Linked DNA regions of Tautonia rosea. The protein of the gene in region 1 interacts with the protein of each later gene in a pairwise test. Links are inferred from orthologs where the notes say so. Each region holds a gene or a part of one and is shown on either strand. Other genes may lie near its edges.

The links. Proteins that work in one complex are often made in the same cells at the same time.
Region 2: the proteins of dnaA (region 1) and dnaB interact in binary tests that used the Escherichia coli proteins (3 or more experiments, as listed by UniProt). The link is inferred for Tautonia rosea from one-to-one orthologs.

What each region holds. Positions count from the first base shown.
Region 1 is NZ_JABBYO010000010.1:73,133-79,169, forward strand. What follows is about bases 1,240-4,120. They hold dnaA (chromosomal replication initiator protein DnaA), read left to right. Parts: upstream 1,240-1,894; coding sequence 1,895-3,346; downstream 3,347-4,120. Other genes in these bases: HG800_RS18015 (hypothetical protein), read left to right, coding at 1,372-1,608; HG800_RS18025 (glycosyltransferase family 2 protein), read left to right, coding at 3,636-4,120. Also shown: HG800_RS18000 (choice-of-anchor Q domain-containing protein), read left to right, coding at 1-69; HG800_RS18005 (NAD(P)H-hydrate epimerase), read right to left, coding at 9-689; HG800_RS18010 (FmdB family zinc ribbon protein), read left to right, coding at 835-1,146; more of HG800_RS18025, read left to right, coding at 4,121-5,447; HG800_RS18030 (glycosyltransferase family 4 protein), read left to right, coding at 5,438-6,037. UniProt on the Escherichia coli protein: Plays an essential in the initiation and regulation of chromosomal replication. Binds in an ATP-dependent fashion to the origin of replication (oriC) to initiate formation of the DNA replication initiation complex once per cell cycle.
Region 2 is NZ_JABBYO010000003.1:318,562-321,415, forward strand. It holds dnaB (replicative DNA helicase), read left to right. Parts: upstream 1-633; coding sequence 634-2,076; downstream 2,077-2,854. Other genes in the region: rplI (50S ribosomal protein L9), read left to right, coding at 1-351; HG800_RS06690 (hypothetical protein), read right to left, coding at 2,143-2,556; HG800_RS06695 (hypothetical protein), read right to left, coding at 2,556-2,854. UniProt on the Escherichia coli protein: The main replicative DNA helicase, it participates in initiation and elongation during chromosome replication. Travels ahead of the DNA replisome, separating dsDNA into templates for DNA synthesis.

The sequences.
Region 1 (6,037 bases):
GTGCTCGATCAACTTCGTGATCGGAACGGGTCGAGCAGCAGTCCGGGCACGCCGATCTCGACGACCTGAACGGTGCCGGTCCAGTCGGAGGCCCCCGGCGCGTCGAAGCCGCGCTTGCGGGCGACAAAGCTGGTCGTCACCTGAGCCCGGACGGCAACGCCGAGGGGCTGACCGGTGTCGCAGTCGAGCCCCGAGGGAAGGTCGAGCGCGAGTACCGGTTTTGCCGAGGCGTTGACCGTTTCGATCATGTCGCGGAGCAAGCCCTCGACCGCCCGGGTCAGGCCGGTCCCGAGCAGGCCGTCGACGACCCAGTCGGCCCAGGACAGCTCGGTGGCGAGGTCGTTTGTATCGGTCAAGGTGCGTTGATCGAACCCGGCGCGGTGGAGGATGGCGTGCTGGGCGGCGGGGTCGCCCCGGAGCTGGTCGGCGGAGACGGTCCATCGGACGCGGACGGGCCATCCCCAGGCGTCGAGGTGTCGGGCGACGACCGCGCCGTCTCCGCCGTTGTTGCCTGGTCCGCAGAGGATGAGCACGGGCCTCGGCTCGGGTCCGGCGGCGTCTCGGAGGCAAGCGGCGGCCCCTCGGCCGGCGTTCTCCATCAGGACGAGGGTGGGCAGACCCAGCTCGTCGGCGGCCCGGAGGTCGATGCTGCGAACCTCGTCGCGCGAGAGGGGGCGCAGGGTGGGCATGGCGTCGTCTCCTCGACCGAAAGGGAGCGACCGGGACGAGACGGGACCTTGCGTTGACGGCCCGGCAACCTCGGCCTCTATAATACCGACATGCCCTCCGATCCGACGACCGACAGCTCGTCATCTCGAATGGATCGGGCCGGTGATGCGATCGACGCAGACCCGCAAACGACGATTTGATCCGATCCGCCTGGAGCCCCTGACGACCATGCCCTTATACGAATACCACTGCGAGACCTGTGATCGAGACTTCGAGGCGCTTGTTCGATCGGCGAGCGACTCGCCCAAGTGCCCGTCGTGCGGGAGCGTGGAACTGACGAAGCAGTTCAGCGTGCCGGCCTCGGCCCGGTCGAGCGGCGCGGCCTCCTCGTCCCTTCCGGTCTGCGACGCCCCGATGCCCGCCGGAGGCTGCGGCGCCATGGGCTGCGGCGGCGGCTTCTGCGCGATGGATAACTGATCGAGCAGGCCACCGGCGCTGCCTCGCTGGCCAACCCGCTCGAAAAAAATCAAGACGACAGGTGGCGGTGCGCGCCCTAAGGTTGATTCAAGTCAACGGGGCGCGATGCGGCGTTGCCCGGGTCGATGATGATGCCAATCTCCTCCGGCGATCGAGGCGGGAGGGGCCGGGATCGCCGTCCGTCCGCCCGTTCGAAGCGTTGATCGCTTCGAGAAGGGAAGTCTCATGGCCCTCTGGTTGGGTTGGTTCCTGGACGTCCGATTGCACCTGACCCTGCTTGTGGCGTTCCTGTTCGCGACGCTTCTGAGTGAGCCGTCGAAGCCCTGGCCGGAGCGCCCCTGGAGGGCCGAGCGCCTGGTGCAGCGTCAGCAGGAGTATGAGCGTTCGCTGGCGTTGGCCGCCCCCGGCACCTCGCACGACGAATCGCTCAGGTTGGCGTCGGGCTCAACCGAGGCGCCGTGAGAGCGCCCGGATCGCGCCAGCCGGACCTGTGGAAGGGCCGTGCCGTAACTTGGCGCGAGCGTTCCACTTCCTATTCGCGCCAGGTGGCGCCAGCGCCCCTCGAAGCTGATTGACTTCGGATCGATTGGGGCGCATATCCCCCTAGGTTCGTCGTGCCGTCCTTGAAGATCGGGCAGGCCGATGGGCGATCATTGCCTAGATGATCGTCGTGTCTGGGCCGATCGGTCGTCTCAAGGGCGATTCGGCGCGTGGTGCACTCCGCGGATGAGGGGGGGAGAGGTCGATCATGGTCGATCGGCGGTTCGAGCATGAGCCGGCCTTGCGGGCGGCGGTGGCGGAGCGAGTCGGCGAGTCTCGCTTCGGTCTCTGGTTCGGCGACGAGGTCCGGCTCGGCGTCGAGGGGGACTGCCTGACCGTTGGCGTCCCGAATCGGTTTTTCCGGGACTGGATCCGGGGCAAGTACGCTCGCGAGCTTTCGGCCGTAGGGGAGCAAGTTGCCGGCCGTCGCCTGGATTTAGCCTTCGAAGTGGCCGATGAGCTGGAGCCGGGGGTCGGCGAGGTCGCTCCTGCCCCTCCCGACCGCTCTCAGCCGGATGACCGTCGCCGGGGGCCTTCGGTGCCGTTGCCTTCGTCGACCCCCTCGGCTCCGGTCGATCAGCCCGCGCCGAGGCCCCCGGTCGATCACCCCCGGTCGCGTCGGGCAAGGGCCCTCCGAAGGCTTGATCAGTTCGTGCCCGGACCCGGGAGCCGTCTGGCCCTGGCTGCCTGCATCGAGATGGCGGAGTCGCCGGGCTCGGCGTTCAACCCGCTCGTGATCCACGGTGGGATTGGCCTGGGCAAGACGCACCTCCTTGAGGGAGTGGCCGATTCGATCGCGCGGCGGCACCCCGGCATGAGGGTGGTCCATCAGACGGCCGAGGCGTTCACCAACAGCTTCCTCGAAGCGATGCGAGCCGGAACGCTCAACGCCTTTCGCTCCCGCTACCGCAGTGCCGAGGTGTTGATTCTCGACGATGTGCACTTCTTGACCTCGAAGCGAGCGACGCAGGATGAGTTCCAGCACACTTTTGACGCGCTAGTGTCCTCGGGAGCCTCGGTGGTGCTGGCCAGCGATCAGCATCCGAGGCTCATTCCGAAGCTCTCCGACGAGCTGGCAACTCGGTTGCTCGGCGGCATGGTGGTGAAGCTGGACGCCCCCGATCCAACCACCCGGCGCGCCTTGCTGAACGCAAAGGCCGCCGCGCGGGGCATTGAGCTGCCCGAAGCGGTGGCCTCGTACATCGCCGAGCACCTTCGGACGAGTGTCCGAGAACTGGAAGGGGCCTTGCACAGCGTGCTGGCTCACGCCACCTTGACCGGCAAGCGGCTCGACCTGAACCTGGCGAAATCGGCCCTCCGCGACACGATCCGCCACACGGCGCAGGCGGTCGCTCTGCGCGACATCGAACGGGCCGTGGCCTCGTTGTTCGACCTGCCGCCCGATGCCTTGAAGTCCGACGGCCGATCCCGAGCCGTCACCCATCCCCGCATGCTCGCCATGTACCTGGCCCGCAAGCACACCGGGGCGGCCTACAGTGAGATTGGCCGTTACTTTGGCGGCCGCAATCATTCGACGGTCATCTCGGCCGAGAAAAAGGTCCGCGCCTGGCTTCAGGACGAGCAGCGACAGTCGTTGCTGGCCGGCTTCGAGACGATGGGACAGATCCTTTCAGCCGTCGAGCGAGCGCTGGGGACCTGACGCGGGGCTGAGCCCTCCCCTCGGGGCCGGGTCGAGGGGGGCGGCGAAGGCTTGGGCGATGGTCCAAGCCCTTCATGGATCGCCGTATGGAGATGGATGCAAGTTCGGGCGCCCGCCGTAGTAACGCCAGAAAAAGCGGGGGAAACGCCGGAGACGGCTCGATTGGCGTTGCCCCTGTCCGGTCCTCCAAGTATAGTCCGCCGTCGCCTCACTCGATTGGGTCGGTGTGTTCCGTAATGAGACACTGCCGACAGAGCCGAGTGCGATTTGCTCACGGAGGAGCCGGACTATGGGAGCGTTGGCAGCGGCGCAAATCGGCCGTGAACAGCCGGTTCGCGTGCATCGTCCTGAGGAGCGTGCGTTACTGGACGTTCCTCTCCGAGCGGCGATCGCAGCGAATACCGCCGAGGCAAGCATCCTCTGGACCGAGATCCTGGGCGCGTTCTTTGACCGGCAGGCGGCGGTTCGGCTCGTCCGAGAGACCAATCAACGCGTTCACAACCGCTGGAGGCCGAAGCTTGCGCTGGTCCTCCCTGCGGATTTCTCGGTCGATCGACCCTCGCATCAAGCCGATCTGACCGTGGCGCTCGAAGTGCTGGCGGCAACCGTCACGCAGTACAATCTTGAAGTCATCAGCAACAGTCCCGAGGCGTCTCGCCTGTTCGCCGAGGTTCGACCGTATTCGGCCGAGGCCGTGGCCGGCTCTGTCGGCGCCCTGGTGATCGGCTCCAACGCCCTGAACGACGAGGTCGCGGCCATTCGGCCAAGCCGTCGTGTGGCAGCCGACCCCTGCGCCTTCCGAACTGAGGCCCATCGGATCGTCTTCGAGCAAGGGGGGCTCGATTGGCCCTTCGAACCTGCCGATGATGCCGAGGTGATCGGGGCGATTCCGCCAGACGTTTCCGCGTTCGTGGATGAGAACGACGAGGTCCCGGCCTTCCTCGATGCGCTCCGGAGGCTCGCAACGGCGGGATTGGCGCTGCGGATCACGCTCTCGGCCCGATCGGATCATGCCTTCGCCGAATCCGTTCGAGCCGCCCTGGCTGACGTTCCTCAGATCGAGGTCGGGCCGGCTCCGGTCCGGACCTCGGAGTCCGAGTCCGAGCCCCTCGGTTTTGTCCTGAGCAACGAGCCGATCGCGCTGTTGACCCGGCGCGATTCGAGCCGACCGGCGTTTCTCTTCCACGAAGGGCGGTTTCACTGGGTTGACGCGGAAGGGCTCTCTCGGTCTTCGCTATACCTGCACCGTGGCGAGGAGCAGCACGAGGGGACCCTGCTCGGCACCTGGTTGGAGCCCTGCGCCGACCGGTCGAGAGACCGCACCGGCGTAACAGTGACCCAGACGACTTCCGAACCACTGGTCAGCATCGTCGTTCCGGTCTACGACCGAACGACCGAGCTGATTCGCCTGGCCTCGTCGATCTTCAATCAGTCGTATCCGTGGATCGAGGTGGTTTTTGTCAGCAACGGCAGCCCCCCCGAGACGCTCGAAGCCCTTCGGCTGGCCGAGGGGCACCTGATGAAGCACCGCTTCCGGGTCCGGATCATCGAGATTCCCGAGCCTTGCGGCTCGGCCACGATCCCGAGGGACGTCGGAATCCGCTCGGCCTCGGGGGACCTGATCTGCGTGCTCGACTCGGATGACTGGCTGGAGCCTGGATTCTTCCACTTCCTGACAGTCCCGGGCGGCTCCTGGCGAGACGACACGATCGTGTACCCGAAGAAGGTCTTCCGGGACTTCGGCCGAACGATGCGAGAGGGATTCCCCTGGAATACCCCGCTCGCCGGACCGGGAACCGTCGAATCGCAGACCCTTCCGGCGACGCTCCGGAAGCTGGGGAACTTCCTCTGCAATTCGGGGGTCTGCTTCTCGAAGGCGCTGTTTCAGCGGGCCGGAGGGATCGATCATCGCCTGCACTACGGCGAGGACCTGTACCTCTGGTGGCGGATGGCCCTGGCCGGGGCTCGGGCCGAAGGGCATGACGGTCTGGTGAACATCGCCCTTCATCCGGGGAACAACGAGCTGGCTGTGGGAGAGGATGGCCGGCTCGGGGAGGCCGTCGAGCTAGCATGCGATCGGGGGCAAAGCCAATGGCTGTGAGACGAATCGGCATCGCCTTGCCGCTGCTCGGGATCTCCGGCGGCATCAATATCGTGCTCAACTGGGGGGTGATCCTGGCCAAGGCCGGGTACGGAATTGACCTGATCTTGCCTCCGACGGAAACCGAGGGGACGATTCCGTTCCTGAGCGAGCAGGATCGTCGGCATTTCCGGATCGTCTCGCTGCCCGAGGCCAGGCGACAGCATTACCACACGGTGATGGCCACCTGGTGGGCCTGCATCCCCTGGATGGCCGACCTCGACGCCGATCACTACGCCTGGTTCATGCAGGCCGTCGAGGGGCAGTTTGCCGAGCCGAACTCGGACGCGCAGCAGAAGTTCGACGAGATTGTCTCCAGCCAGATGAACGTCATCACGACGGCTCACTGGCTGCGGCGGCACATCGAGCGGCACTACTCGGTCGAGCCGAAGCAGACCTTCTGCGTCTTGAGCGGGCTTGACAAGACCCTCTGGCGGCCGATGGCTCGCGTCCCCCTGGGCCGAGGCCGCCGGCCGGTCCGGTTCCTGGTCGAGGGGCCGACGGTCGATCCCCGAAAGAACGTGGCCCAGACGGTTCGGCTGCTGGAAACC
Region 2 (2,854 bases), on another replicon or contig:
CCGCACAACCTGCGGATTGTTGAGAAACACCGCTCCCGGCTCAAGGCCCTGGAAGAGGCCAAGCGTTCCGACCTTCAGAACCTTGCTGCTCAACTCTCCCAGCGCTCGATCACCATCGAGGCCAACGCCAACGAGGAAGGCCACCTCTACGGCTCGGTCAACGCCCAGCAGATTGCCGCCGCCCTGGCGACCGATGGGGTCCAGATCGATGCCGAGAACGTCCGAATCGAGGGCCCGCTGAAGGAACTCGGCTTCTACAGCATCCCGATCCATCTGGGGATGGAGATCACCGGCGAGGTCAAGCTCTGGGTGGTCCCGACCCACGTCGAAGGGGACGAGGCAGGGGCCTGACCCCTGTGTTTGCCCTGGCAGAATCATTGCTCCAGGCAGGATCGTAACGATCACAAGGGCGTCAGTGGACCAGTCCTGGGTCTGGGACGCCCCTTTTCCTTCGTGTTGGTCCCCTGATCCGGCCGATCAAGAATACTGGTTGACGGCCGGCCGAACCGCAGCCTCCCTTACGTTTCGACAGAGCCATGGATTCGGCCCTGCGGCGATCGCCCGCTCTTGGCTTGATCCGCGAGGGGTCGGCCCGGCCATTCGCCGCCCGCGATCGGTCGGAGCTGCCTGCTGATGTCCCCCTACGCCAATGGTCACGGCAACGGTCATCATTCCCGAAACGCAGCCACGTCGTCGGCTCCGCCCGACGACCGTCTGCCCCCTCAGAACCTTGAAGCCGAGCGTGGCGTGCTCGGCTCCATCTTGCTCGACAACGAAGTCCTCCACGATGTCGTGCCGCTACTCCGGCCCGAGGACTTCTACCGCGATGCCCATCAGACGCTCTACACCGTCATCCGCGAACTGTACGACCTCGGTCGACCCGTCGATACCCTGCTCCTCGCCGAGGAACTCCAGCGCCGCGAACAATACGATCGCCTCGGCGGCGACGAGCTGATTGGTTCGATCATCAACAGCGTTCCCCACGCCGCCAACGCCCTGCACTACGCGGTCATCGTCCGAGAAAAGTCGGTCCTCCGCCAGCTCATCGGCGGCGCCCACGAGATCCTCAAGGATAGCTACGACAGCATCAAGTCGGCCGACGAGGTGCTCCAGAACGCCGAACGCCAGGTCTTCCGGATCGCCGAGGAGCAGGCCACCGGCGAGACCGTCGACCTGCAGGACATCGTCACCGAGGCCATGGACCGGATCGCCTTGCGGTCCGAGTCGCGGCACCCGATCACCGGAACCGCCAGCGGCCTGCTCGACCTCGACGACATTACGACTGGTTTCCAGGGCTCTCAGCTCATCATCCTCGCCGCCCGCCCGAGTATGGGTAAAACGGCCATTGCTTTGAATATCTGTGAGAACGTTGCCCTGACCCAGAACAAGGCCGTCCTCTTCGTCTCGCTCGAAATGGGCAAGCTGGAGATCGCCGACCGAATGCTCGGCGCCCGGGCCAAGGTCGATGGCCACAAGCTCCGCACCGGCCAGGGCCTCAACCAGCGTGACATGACCATGCTCGGCCGAGCCTATGACGAACTCCGGGCCGGTGCTCCCGTCCTGATCGACGACACCCCTACCCGCAACATGCTCCAGATCACGGCCAACGCCCGCCGGATCAAGCTTCGCCAGGCCAAGACCAGCCAGGACCTCGGCCTGATCATGGTCGACTACATCCAGCTGATCGAGCCCGACTCGGGCGAAGGGCGCGACAGCCGACAGGAGCAGATTGCCAAGATCAGCCGCCGTCTCAAGACGCTCGCCCGAGAGCTGAACGTCCCCGTCGTCGCCCTTTCGCAGCTCAACCGAGGCGTCGAAAACCGCGAGGACCGCCGCCCCCGCATGGCCGACCTTCGCGAGTCGGGGGCGATTGAGCAGGACGCTGACCTTGTCCTCCTCCTGCACCGCCCTGAATACTACGATCCGAACGATCAGCCCGGTATTGCCGAGCTGATCGTCGCCAAGAACCGAAACGGCCGCACCGATACCGTGAAGCTCACCTTCCTCAAGAACTTCATGCGTTTCGAGAACCTCGCCGCCGTCGCCGACGGCCCGATCGATGCCGGAACCTTCTGACCCCGATCGTGCTTCGTTCGATCCGGCGACGCCCCGGGCCTCGGAACTGGGGTGTCGCCGATCGACTCATGGGCGGCATCGAGCAATTGCCTCATCCGTGCTGATCGAGGCCGACCGGAACGCCAGCCCGTGCATCTCCCGCACGAACTGGTTGTTCGAGTCGCCCGTGTCACCCGACCAATCGACCAGGCGGCCGTTCGTGTCAAAGACGCAGACCGGAGGGCCGGAGACGATCGGCCCCCGGGGCCTCCCCACCCAGACGACATACGGCATCCCTTCGTGCTCGACCGCCGCGAAGCAATACGTCTCGGGCAGAGCGGCGATCAGGTCGTCGATCGTCTCCATCCCCTCGGGAGGCATGAACTGCTTCCAGGGGGGGCCGATGATCAGCAGGCCGAGAATCCCGAGCATCACGGCCGTGATGCCCCATTCGATCAGCCGTTGACGCCTGGTCGGCTTTGGACGGGGATCCTTCCTCATCAGTCGTCGCCCCGGGGAACTGATACGATCCGATCAAAAAACTCGAAGGTGTCCGGTAATGCAACCTGGACAATGACCAAATGCTCGATGTGGGGGTACTCCCGGTATTCAACCTGCTCCGACCCGATCGCTTCGAGGTCGTTCTGGAGTTTCCGGGCCGATCTTATCATGAAATCCTGATCACCAATGCCGATGAGCACAGGAATACGAGTAAGCCCCGGTACGTCGGCAACGGCTCCCCCACCACCGAGTGCGACCGCCCCTGCGTAGCGATTGGGCTCGCGAACAAGCGCATCGA